2 regions of the Pseudomonas sp. SA195 genome follow, and region 1 is predicted to be linked to the other one. Evidence: predicted binding sites of a transcription regulator. Region 1 holds the regulator's gene; the other holds the start of a gene.
The links. Region 1 encodes FliA, which starts transcription of late flagellar genes. Its sites were predicted from a motif close to CTAAAGTTTNNNNNNNNNNNGCCGNTAA; they were not measured.
Positions count from the first base shown of each region.

Region 2: the regulator FliA is predicted to act here: its motif matches at 2,516-2,543, upstream of M1D78_RS10545 (methyl-accepting chemotaxis protein).

Region 1 covers NZ_CP096392.1:2,891,740-2,897,561, forward strand. Annotated here, with positions in the region: gene M1D78_RS13325 (chemotaxis protein CheA) at 1-304, opposite strand, end outside; gene M1D78_RS13330 (protein phosphatase CheZ) at 317-1,111, opposite strand; gene M1D78_RS13335 (chemotaxis response regulator CheY) at 1,132-1,506, opposite strand; gene fliA (RNA polymerase sigma factor FliA) at 1,627-2,349, opposite strand; gene fleN (flagellar synthesis regulator FleN) at 2,368-3,198, opposite strand; gene flhF (flagellar biosynthesis protein FlhF) at 3,287-4,573, opposite strand; gene flhA (flagellar biosynthesis protein FlhA) at 4,589-5,822, opposite strand, start outside.
Region 2 covers NZ_CP096392.1:2,270,769-2,276,590, reverse strand. Annotated here, with positions in the region: gene M1D78_RS10560 (alpha/beta hydrolase fold domain-containing protein) at 1-421, opposite strand, end outside; gene M1D78_RS10555 (MarR family winged helix-turn-helix transcriptional regulator) at 501-998, opposite strand; gene M1D78_RS10550 (multidrug effflux MFS transporter) at 1,188-2,423, shown strand; gene M1D78_RS10545 (methyl-accepting chemotaxis protein) at 2,590-4,212, shown strand; partial or broken gene M1D78_RS10540 (DUF4113 domain-containing protein) at 4,331-4,513, shown strand; gene M1D78_RS10535 (TetR/AcrR family transcriptional regulator) at 5,064-5,744, opposite strand.

The sequences.
Region 1 (5,822 bases):
TTTCGTTGACGGCGTCCAGCGCTTGCAGGACAACGTCCATCAATTCCGAGTCGACGCGACGCTCACCCTTGCGCAGGATGTCGAAGACGTTTTCGGCGATGTGGCAACACTCGACCAGCTCATGCAGCTGGAGGAAACCCGCACCACCTTTTACCGTATGGAAACCGCGAAAAATCGCATTGAGCAATGCTGCGTCATCGGGGCTGCTCTCCAGCTCCACCAGCTGCTCTGACAATAGTTCGAGAATCTCGCCGGCCTCAACCAGGAAATCCTGGAGGATTTCTTCATCGGCGTCGAAGCTCATATTTCACTTCCCCTAAAAGCCCAGGCTCGAAAGCAGATCGTCGACATCGTCCTGCCCGGATACGACATCCTCACGTATATCGGCATGCATCTGCGGACCTTCACCATGGGAAGGGCCTTTTTCTTGTTTTTTTCGTTCCTGCTCGGCGCGCAGCTCTTCGCGGTCGTGCTTGATGCCTGCGACGCGGTCGACCTGACCGGCCATCAGCACCAGGTTGAGCAGGTTGCTTTCGAGTTCAGTGATCAGCCGCGTGACCCGCTTGATCACCTGGCCGGTCAGGTCTTGGAAGTCCTGGGCGAGCATGATTTCACTGAGGTTCTGCGACAGCTGGCTGCCATCGTTCATGGTCCGCTGCAGAAACTGATCTAGCCGTTTGACCAGGTCGCGGAACTGTTCGGCATTCATGTCGCGGCGCATGAAGCGCTGCCAATCAGCCGTCAAGCTCTGCGCCTCATAACTGACGTAGTTGACCAGCGGCGCGGATTCCTCGACGAGGTCCATGGTGCGGTTGGCGGCCTTCTCGGTCATCTCGACGACATAGGACAGACGGTCCGTGGCGTCAGTGATCGGTGACGGATCGCCCCCGGTCGCGCAGGTGTCCATCTCCAGCTTGACGATGGCGTTGTGCAGCTCGCGGGTAAGTTTGCCGACTTCTTGATAAAGTCCCTGGTTACGAGCCTGACTGAGCTCGTTAAACATCTGCGCCGCTTCGTCGAAGCGGCCCTGCTGGAGACTTTCGATAAGTTGGGGTGCGTGAGCCTTGAGCGTCGTTTCGAACTCCGCCAGGCTTTGGTCTGCTTGCGTCATAGTGCCCTCGCGGCGTTACTTCAGCCGTTGACGCGCTCGAAGATCTTCTCGATTTTCTCTTTGAGTACCTGCGCCGTGAACGGCTTGACCACGTACCCGTTAACACCGGCCTGCGCGGCCTCGATGATCTGGTCACGCTTGGCCTCGGCCGTCACCATGAGCACCGGCAGGTGCTTGAGACGGTCGTCCGCACGCACGGCGCGCAGCAGGTCGATGCCGGTCATGCCGGGCATGTTCCAGTCGGTGACGAGAAAGTCGAAGCTGCCGCTCTTGAGCATCGGCAGTGCGGTGGTGCCATCATCCGCCTCGGCGGTGTTGGTGAAGCCCAGATCACGCAAGAGGTTCTTGATGATCCGTCTCATCGTCGAAAAGTCGTCGACGATGAGGATTTTCATGTTCTTGTCCAAGTACACCTCCGTAAATCCCGAAATCCCGGAGCCTGCTCACGGTCTGTTGCGGGCTTCGTGAATGAAGCTCGTTAGAGCAACCTTGATTCGCGTTCCTGAGAACCGGCCCTATCGCGCGCGCCACTCGCCGAGACGAGCCCGCAGGCGCGCCGCGCACTGACTGTGCAACTGGCTGACCCGTGACTCGCTGACGCCCAGCACCTGGCCGATTTCCTTCAAATTCAACTCTTCGTCGTAGTACAGCGACAGCACCAGCTTTTCACGCTCGGGCAGACTGGCAATCGCATCAGCCAGGGCCTGCTGGAAGCGCTCGTCCTCAAGATCGCGAGACGGTTCCGGGTGGGCGCTGGCGGCGTCTTCACCGAACTCCCCGTGCTCGCCTTCCGTCAGCAGATCATCGAAGCTGAACAGGCGGCTGCCCAGGGTGTCGCCCAGAATGCCGTAGTACTCATCGAGACTCAATTTAAGTTCGGCCGCAACTTCTTGATCTTTAGCGTCGCGCCCCGTTCTTGCTTCGATGGCGCGAATGGCCTCGCTGACCATGCGCGAATTGCGGTGCACCGACCGTGGCGCCCAGTCGCCCTTGCGAACCTCGTCAAGCATCGCGCCACGAATGCGGATACCGGCATAAGTTTCGAAGCTTGCCCCCTTGCCGGAGTCGTACTTCTTGGAGGCTTCGAGCAGGCCGATCATGCCGGCCTGCATCAGATCATCGACCTGCACGCTGGCTGGCAGGCGCGCCAGCAAGTGGTAAGCGATGCGCTTGACCAACGGGGCGTACTGCTCGATGAGCTGGTACTGGGAGTCTTTAGCCACTTTGGTGTTGTACATAACCGATTCCCGCCGCTGTCAGTCGTGTGCGTTTGCGGTGGGCCTGACCAGGCGCTCCACAAAAAACTCAAGGTGGCCACGCGGGTTTGCCGGCAGCGGCCAGGTGTCGATTTTCTGCGCTATGGCCTTGAAGGCCAGCGAGCACTTGGCTCGCGGGTAGGCCTCGTAGACCGCGCGTTGCTTCTGAACGGCCTTGCGTACCGCCTCGTCGTAGGGAACCGCACCGACGTACTGCAGGGCGACATCAAGGAAACGTTCAGTCACCTTGGTCAGCTTAGCGAAAAGATTGCGTCCTTCCTGCGGCGCGTGCGCCATGTTCGCCAGCACCCGGAAGCGGCTGATGCCGTAGTCGCGGTTGAGCAACTTGATTAGCGCGTAAGCATCGGTAATCGAGGTGGGCTCATCGGTGACCACGAGCAGGACCTCCTGCGCCGCGCGAACGAAGCTCACCACGCCATCGCCAATACCGGCCGCGGTGTCGATGATCAGCACGTCGATGTCGTGGCCGATCTCGCTGAAGGCCTGGATCAGGCCGGAATGCTGCATCGGTGATAGCTGCACCATGCTTTGCGTACCCGACGCGGCAGGCACGATCCGTACGCCGCCAGGGCCCGGGATCATGACGTCGCGCAGATCGCATTCACCGGCGATCACATCCGCCAGGGTGCGCTTGGCGGTCAGGCCTAGCAGCACGTCAACGTTGGCCAGACCGAGGTCGGCGTCGAGCAGCACCACACGCCGACCGAGATCAGCCAACGCCAGGGAAAGGTTGACCGATACGTTGGTCTTGCCGACGCCACCCTTGCCGCCGGTCACAGCAATAACCTGTACGGGATGAATACCCATCATCAAACGCCTATATCTTGCTGGGGCCCGAAGGCCATCGATGCGTTCAACCTGAACGCGTCTACTGTTTCTCTCTCACGCAGCGCTCTGTTCATCCCGCCCTCCGTGAGGAACCGTTGTACAGGCCGGAAAACATGTCGGCCATCGTTTCCTCGCTGGGCGACTCTTCGGATTGCAGGCTCACCGCGCGGCTGACCAGTTGATGCGTGCGCGGCAACTGGAGGTCCTCGGGAATCCGCGGGCCGTCGGCAAGGTAGGCAATCGGCAGATGCTGACTGATGGTCAGCCCGAGCACGTCGCCCAGAGTACCTGCCTCATCAAGTTTAGTCAGGATGCACCCTGCCAGCCCGCAGGGCCGGTAGTGATGCCACGCCGCTTTCAGGACTTGGCTCTGGCTGGTCGCCGCGAGCACCAGATAGTTCTTCGAACGTACGCCACGGTCGGCCAGCGCCTGCAGCTGCAGGCGCATCATCGGATCGCCTGCCGGCAGGCCAGCGGTGTCGAGCAGAATCAATCGCTTGCGTGCAACCGGCTCCAGGCTCTTGCTCAGCGGCTGACTCGGGTCGATCTGGATCACCGGCACGTTGAGGATACGACCCAAGGTCTTGAGCTGCTCCTGCGCGCCGATACGGTAGTTGTCCATGCTCGCCAGGGCGATGCTCTGCGCGCCGTGCTTGAGAACATGGCGTGCAGCGAGCTTGGCCAGGGTCGTGGTCTTGCCGGCGCCGGCCGGGCCGACAAGAGCAATGACACCGCCCTCTTCCAGCGGCTCGTGCTTGGTCACTTTGATGGACTGAGCCAGGTGCGCCAGCAGCATGCGCCAGGCCTGACGCTGATCACTGATCGAGGCCACCTTTTCCAACAGCCCACGCGACAGATCAGCCGGCAGACCGAGGCGCTGCAAGCGACGCCAGAGGCCAGCCTGCAGCGGGCGACGGTTCTGCTCGTGGCCCCAGGCCAATGAGCCGAGTTGCACCTCGATCAGCTCGCGCAGGCCTTGCAATTCGGTCTGCATTGCCTCGACGGCACGCGAGTCGAATGCCGGAGCCGGCGCGGCTACCGGCGCTGCAGCAGGTTTGGCGGCTACGGCCGGCTTCTCGTCAAGCAACTGACGGTCCCGAGCGGGCTGCGAGCGAGGCGCGCTCAACTCGGCATGGGCATCGGCGATGCGGGTCTGGGTCTTGCGCAGCTCGGCCTCGAGCGCCGGATTCGGCTGCTTCGGCGCGACTGCTTCCATCGGATAATCGAGCACGGCTGTCAGCTCGACGCCGCCAGCGACACGGCGGTTGCCGGTGATCACGGCGTCGGCACCCAGCTCGTCACGAATCATCTTCATGGCGATACGCATGTCGGCTGCGAAGAAACGTTTGACCTGCATGGCCTGTACCCTCGGTTAATTCTGACCCACCGTCGAAACGATGGTGACCTGCTTGTTATCCGGTATTTCCTGATAGGCCAGGACATGAATGTTGGGGACTGCCAGCCGGGCGAATCGCGAGAGCATCGCGCGGACCGGGCCGGCTACCAGCAGAATCGCTGGCTTACCCATCATTTCTTGACGCTGTGCCGCATCTACCAGAGACCGTTGCAACTTTTCTGCCATTCCTGGCTCGAGAAGAATGCCGTCTTCCGAGCCTTGTCCGGCCTTCTGCAGGCTATTGAGCAATATCTGTTCCAACCTGGGCTCAAGGGTGATCACAGGCAGCTGCGGCTCAAGCCCGACAACGTTTTGCACGATTGCGCGGGACAACGCGACCCGCACAGCCGCCACCATCGCGGCGGGATCTTGACTCTTGGTCGCAACGTTCGCGATGGCTTCTGCGATGGTGCGGATGTCGCGAACCGGCACCTGCTCCATCAGCAGCGACTGCAGCACCTTGAGCAAGGTCGAGAGCGAAATCATGCCTGGCACCAGTTCCTCGGCGAGCTTCGGCGAGCTCTTGGCCAGTAGCTGCATCAGTTGCTGCACTTCTTCGTGGCCGAGCAGCTCATGGGCGTGCTTGTGCAGGACCTGGTTGAGGTGGGTCGCAACCACGGTGCTGGCATCGACAACGGTGTACCCGAGCGACTGCGCCTGATCACGCTGGCTGGCTTCGATCCAGACCGCTTCCAGGCCGAACGCCGGGTCCTTGGCGGCAATCCCATTGAGCGGACCGAACACCTGACCGGGGTTAATCGCCAGCTCGCGGTCAGGGTAAACCTCGGCCTCTGCAAGGCTCACCCCCATCAGTGTCAGACGATAGGCGTTGGGCAGCAGATCGAGGTTGTCGCGGATATGTACGGAAGGCATCAGGAAGCCCAGATCCTGAGACAACTTCTTGCGCACGCCCTTGATACGGGCCAGCAGCTGGCCGCCCTGGTTACGATCGACCAGCGGAATCAGGCGATAACCTACTTCGAGGCCGACCATGTCAACGGGCGTCACGTCATCCCACCCCAGCTCCTTGGTCTCCGCAGCGCGCTGCGCCGGCAGGGTTTCCTGTTGCTTCTGTACCTCTTGCTCAGCTTGCTGCTTGGCCTGCTTCTGGCGATGCCAGATCCAGTAAGCACCACCGGCAGAGGCCGCACCCAGCCCGAGAAAGGACATGTGCGGCATGCCAGGCACCAGACCCATGGCGATCATAATG
Region 2 (5,822 bases), 620 kb from region 1:
CGGGGTCGAGCGCATACTTGGCGGCATTGGCCTTGAGATAGGCGATGGCCTCGAAAACATCCTGCACGGCCGTCGGAAAGGTGGCTTCCCCCGAGAGGCGATAGTTGACCGGAACGACGGCATAGCCGGCCTTCAGAAACGCCTCGACGTAGGCGGCAGTCGCCATGTCCTTGGAGCCGAACCGGAACCCGCCTGGGTGCGCATAGACCACGAACGGGAAGGGGCCTGCGCCGCTCGTTGGGGTATAGATATCGAGGGTCTGTGTACTGGATGCGCTGGCGTACTTCTGATTGGCGAGCGCTGGCGTGAGGCCCGCTACTTGAACGGACGGTCCGCCCTTGGGAATGGCGACGGGTGCAGCTTGTGCAACGCTGCCTCCGACCAGCACAGGCGCCAGTGTGGCGAACGGCAAGGCGGCCATGATGACGAGTTTCCTTAGATTCATGAGTGTTGCCCTTTTTCCGATGTGAATGACCCAGGGTCATCGTGATTGAACTGCGTCAGATTGGGGTAGTGCGCCCTGACGTTCCGTCTGGAGCCACGTTTTTTGGCGCTTCGAAACGCTGCCTGCCTTTCGCCGGCTTCACCGCCTCATCGGCGGCGTCGGCAAGTTCGGCCAACCCGCGTGCCATGTCGCCCGCCGCGGCTGGCCAGGCATGTTCCATTGCAAGATGCAGCGGTTTCTCCGCTGTCTGTACCGCCAACATGGCGTGCTCTGCCAGCGCCCGGCCTTCTGCGGTGAGCGCGATCGGCCGCGATCGTCGGTCGTCGTCGCTGAAAGGTCGCGTGACGAGCCCGCGCCGCTCAAGAGTCTTCACCAGTTTGGTAAGTCCTCCGGAGGAGATCAGCATCGCCTCGTAAAGATCCGTCGGCGTCAGCTGGTGCGGCGCAGGCTGAACCCGCAGGGCGGCAAGGACTTCGAACGAAGCGGGGGTGAGGTCGAGCGGAGCAAGCGCCTCGGCAGCGATCCGCTCGAGTAGACGGGCCAAGCGCTGCACGGCGACGGTCGCAGTCATTTGTCGCAGAGACGCGTCGGGCCAGTTGATGGTCGCGCGTTCCAGTGAGGTAACAGTCTTTCGCGTGGTCTCTGGCATGGAACAATCCTAGCGCGGAGGATTCTACCTTTCCAGAAAGGTAAACTGCTCGCAGGCAACTTGGTTACTTATCCGAAAAGGTGCATAGAACGAATGAGCGAGACATCAGCTTCGCCTCAAGGGTCGAGCGCACTGAGAATCGTCTTGGTGTTGTCGGTTTTGTCGATTTTCCCGCCATTGGCCACAGACATGTATCTGTCAGCCTTCGGTGATATTCAGACCTATCTGAACGCTCCGGACGGGGCATTGGAAATGTCTCTGTCGGTTTTCTTCCTCGGGCTTTGCGTCGGTCAGTTGGTGTTTGGCCCGCTGATCGACCGATACGGACGTAAAGGACCGCTTTTGGCCGGTGCAGGACTGTTCTGCCTCGCCACGGTGCTATTACTTTTGACTGACTCAGCCACAGTGTTCATCAGCCTTCGTTTCGTCCAGGCGCTTGGTGCGTGTGGGGGCATGGTTGTCGGTCGGGCAGTCGTGTCCGATCTCTATCAAGGCACCGCGGCAGCACGAACCATGACCCTGTTGATTATGCTGATGACACTCGGGCCTGTTGTTTCTCCGCTTGTTGGCGGTGTGCTAGTTACACAGCTTGGCTGGAAGGCAGTCTTCGTCACGATGCTTGCAATCGGCGCGCTCGCACTTGTGCTGGCTTTTACGTTGCTTCCTGAAACCTTGCCCGCTTCTAAGCGGCTGAAGACCCCGCTCTATCGGGTGTTCGGCGATTACTGGACGTTGCTTTCTTCCCGCCAATTCCTTGTCCCGGCGCTCGTCAGCGCTCTCGTGCAGGCCGCAATGTTCTCTTTCATCACGGCCTCGTCGAGCGTATTCCAGGGGGTGTTTGGCCTCGGTGAAATCGAATACGGGATCGCCTTTGGTTTCGTCGCACTTGGTTTAGTCGTCGCATCCTTAGTTAACAATCGCCTGCTCGTCAGGCTGGCGGTCAAGACGATAATCAGCGTGGCGCTGCCGCTGTTTGTTGCGATTAGTATCGTGCTGTTGCTGGTTTCGGGGTCTCGGGAATTCTGGGTACAGATCATCCCGCTCTGGTTCTCGATCGCCATGGTAGGGCTGCTGAGTGCGAACGGAACCTCCATAGCCATGGAGGCTGCACGAGGGCAGTCCGGCGTAGGCTCCGCACTGGTCGGCGCCATGCAGTTTGGGGTCGCCTTCGTCTGCTCCGCCATGGTGGCTGCCGCCATTAGCGATAGCACCCTGCCCATGGCGCTCGGGATACTGCTTCCGGCTCTTATCGCGATGGTGGTTTGGTTTTTTGGCAAGTCCCTTGCCAGCCGCGAACGTCTTGCGAATCAGAGCGTTTCCGACTCTTGAGAGTACGCCTGAGAGGATGGCTTTACTTCTATCGGCGTATTTCTAGAGCCGCTAATCGATATGCTCGGTTTTTCTTTTTGCGGGTCGTCTGGCTCAAGTTCAAAGGCCTGCGGCAGATAAAATAGGAAAGCTCGGTATCGCCGTGCGTTCTTTTTTCGAGGCCATCATGCTGCGCACACTGAAGATCTCGCATCGCACGCTGCTGTTTTTTACTCTCGTCGCAATGCTGCTCACCCTGCTCGGGCTGTTCAGTCTGATGCAGATGGCGGCGATTCGTGCCGCCGGCAGCGAAATCGATTCCGACTGGATGCCGAGCCAGGTGGCCGCGGACGACATGGCGCTGAGCTTTGCACAGGTGCGCACCGAGTCGCTGCGCCAACTGGCATTCAGGGACGCCGAGACAAAGCGCAAGAGCGATGGGCTGATTGCCGCCGCGATTGCGGACATTCGCCAGCACGTGACCCGCTACGAGACGCTCATCTCTGGTGCCGAAGAGCGGCGCGTTTTCGAGGCCGCCAAGGCATTATTCGAGCAATACGCCTCGACCTTGGACGAACGGCAGCAGTTGATGGGCGGGCAGCCGGACGAGGCGCGAATGGCGCAAGTCAACGCACGGCTCGCCGCGCTGGGGCCGAAATTCGGCGAGGCGCTGCTGGAGCTCAGGGCGTTCAACGGGGAAGGGGCGCATCACGCCGTCCAGGCCGCGACTGCCGTTTATGAAAAAGCCCGGATCATCATCGTAGCGGTAATCATGCTGGCTCTGGTCGCGACGGTCGCACTGGCCCTGGTGCTGACAGCGAGCATCGTTCGGCCGATGCGCCAGGCAGTGGCCGTTGCCAACCAGATCGCGCATGGCGACCTGACCCACACGGTGCCGGTCGATGGCGACGACGAGGCCACGCAATTGCTCGCTTCGCTGCGCGACATGCAGGCTAACCTGCGCGCCATCATCGGGCAGATCAATGATTCGGCGAATGTGCTGAGCACCTCTGCCGAAGAGATGACCGCGGTCATGCTCGACAGTACCGAAGGGCTGCATCGGCAGAACGAGCAGATCGAACAGGCCGCGACGGCCGTCAACCAGATGACCTGCGCCGTCGAAGAAGTGGCGAGCAACGCGGTGTCCACCTCCGAGGCGTCGCAAGCGTCCAGTGAATCGGCACAAAAGGGACGTCGCCAGCTGGACGAGGCGATCGCCGCGATCCAGGCGCTGGCCGACGATGTTGTCGGTGCCTCTGCGCGTGCCGGCGATCTGGCTGAACAAACGCACAACATCACCCGCGTGCTGGACGTGATCCGCTCGGTCGCCGAACAGACCAACCTGCTCGCACTCAATGCAGCTATCGAAGCAGCCCGCGCCGGGGACGCCGGTCGCGGCTTCGCCGTGGTCGCCGATGAAGTCCGCGGCCTGGCCAAGCGAACGGGCGAATCCACGCGCGAAATCGAGTCGATGATCGGCAGCATCAAGCAGGGGACGGGCCTTACCGTTGATGCGTTGCAGCAAACGGCGTCGCGCGCCCAGGGTACGCTTGAGAAAGCCTACACCGCTGGGGTTGCACTGGCCGAGATCGCCGATGCGGTGGCCGGCATCAACGAGCGCAACTTAGTGATTGCCAGCGCCTCAGAAGAGCAGGCGCAGGTCGCGCGGGAGATCGACCGCAACCTGGTCAGCATCCGCGACCTCTCGCTTCAGACTTCTGCCGGCGCCCAGCAGACCAGCGTCGCAACGCAGGAACTGTCGCGCCTAGCGGTGAAGCTGAACGGGACGGTCAATCGCTTCCGGATGTAACCGAACCTTGCGCAACTGTGGCTGAGCATGTTTTCGCTCTGATTGACTCCAACAGCATCTACTGCGGTTTCGAGCGGTTGTTCCGCGCCAACTGATTCGCACGCCCATTGTGGCGCTGCTGTTCGCGCCCAGCCAGGCGGCCGCTTCGCAGCGCGTGATGGCCGTTCTGGATTCGATCAATGCCAAATGGGGGCGGGACCCGGTAGTGCCAGCAATGCACGCCTGGGGTATGCGTCGCGAACTTATGAGCCAGAGCTTCACGATGCGAGTCGATCAGTTGTGGAAGGTTTCTGCGCGGTGATTTGCGGCGTACGTAGGCCTGCTGAAAAACGTCTCTTGGATGGGGGAGACCAACCACAACCGATGACCGCTTGGACGGCTAAATACAGCCTTGAGCACGCTGGCGATTACATTGGTTGGTTGTATTTCCAGACACTGTATCGCCATGTTGCCGCTCAGCCAGATATGTCCGAGTAGACAACCCAGTGATTTAGGCTCGCGAAGGCTGCTCAAGTGTCTGCCGAAGTGGGCCAATTCAGCAGACACTTGGCGGATCTGCTAATGGTCGAGGCTGTGTAAAATGCAAACGTCTCCCTAGCGTTTCTGATCGTACGTCAAATCTGCCAACGCTTGGCTGTTCAGCAGACCGAGATTTTGCGTAGCGACATAAAATTTGAGCCAATTCTGGCGGCTGTGCCTGCGCGAAATTGTTTTGACGCACTTTCAGCCGAAAACAGCCTATCGTGAAAGCTGCTCGTAAAATAGCAGCTAGTCGCGACGTATGGTCAGGCCTATTCGACCAATGAGCTGATTACTTGTCGTCAGGGTTATATGAGTGAAGGGTCAGGAGCTTACCGACGCATCCAGGTATTAGCTCCTTTCGGATGTGCAGTATGGCTATTTTGAGGCGCTTGTTCCGGCGAATAGCGTGTTAGAGCTTCAGCGAGCAGGGTTTGGATACGCTCAATGGAGCGGCGAGCTGAATAAACTTCAGGAGAATTTGGAACAGCGCTTGCCAAACCATTCAGCATTTCCGTGACGCAAGGTACGACTATGCTGGCGACAAGGTTATTAGCGTCGTTAGGTTTATTGAATCTAGAGATTATGTCTACCAGCTGCCGCTGGTAGTGGGAGCGGATATCTGCGATGAGACTTCTCTGATCATTGCTTAGGCTGCGTAACTCCAGGCGTGCCAAAGCGGCGGTTTTGGGGTTATTCAGTTGGAAACGGACGTAAGCGTCAATGTAATCGGAAAGCATTGCAGAGGGAGCGCGGCGGCATCCCCTGCAATTACTTATGGTCGCTAACAGGCCTGCCTCATGTTCCTCAATCAGATCAAAAAGTAACGATTGTTTGCTTTCTATATGATTGTAAAGGGACCCGGCGTGGAGGTTGATCGCCGCGGCCAGATCACGAACGCTTACCCTTTCAAATCCTTGGTCAACAAACATATTCAAAGCTATCGCGCGAACTCGTTCGGCTGTCGACCTGGCAGATAATGGAAAGACAGTGCGTTTGGTTTCGTAGGCCACTGTAATCTCCGTTTGCATAGTTCCCGTCGTTACACTGCACTTCAATCTCTATCTCAGGAACTCGGACCGCTGACGCGC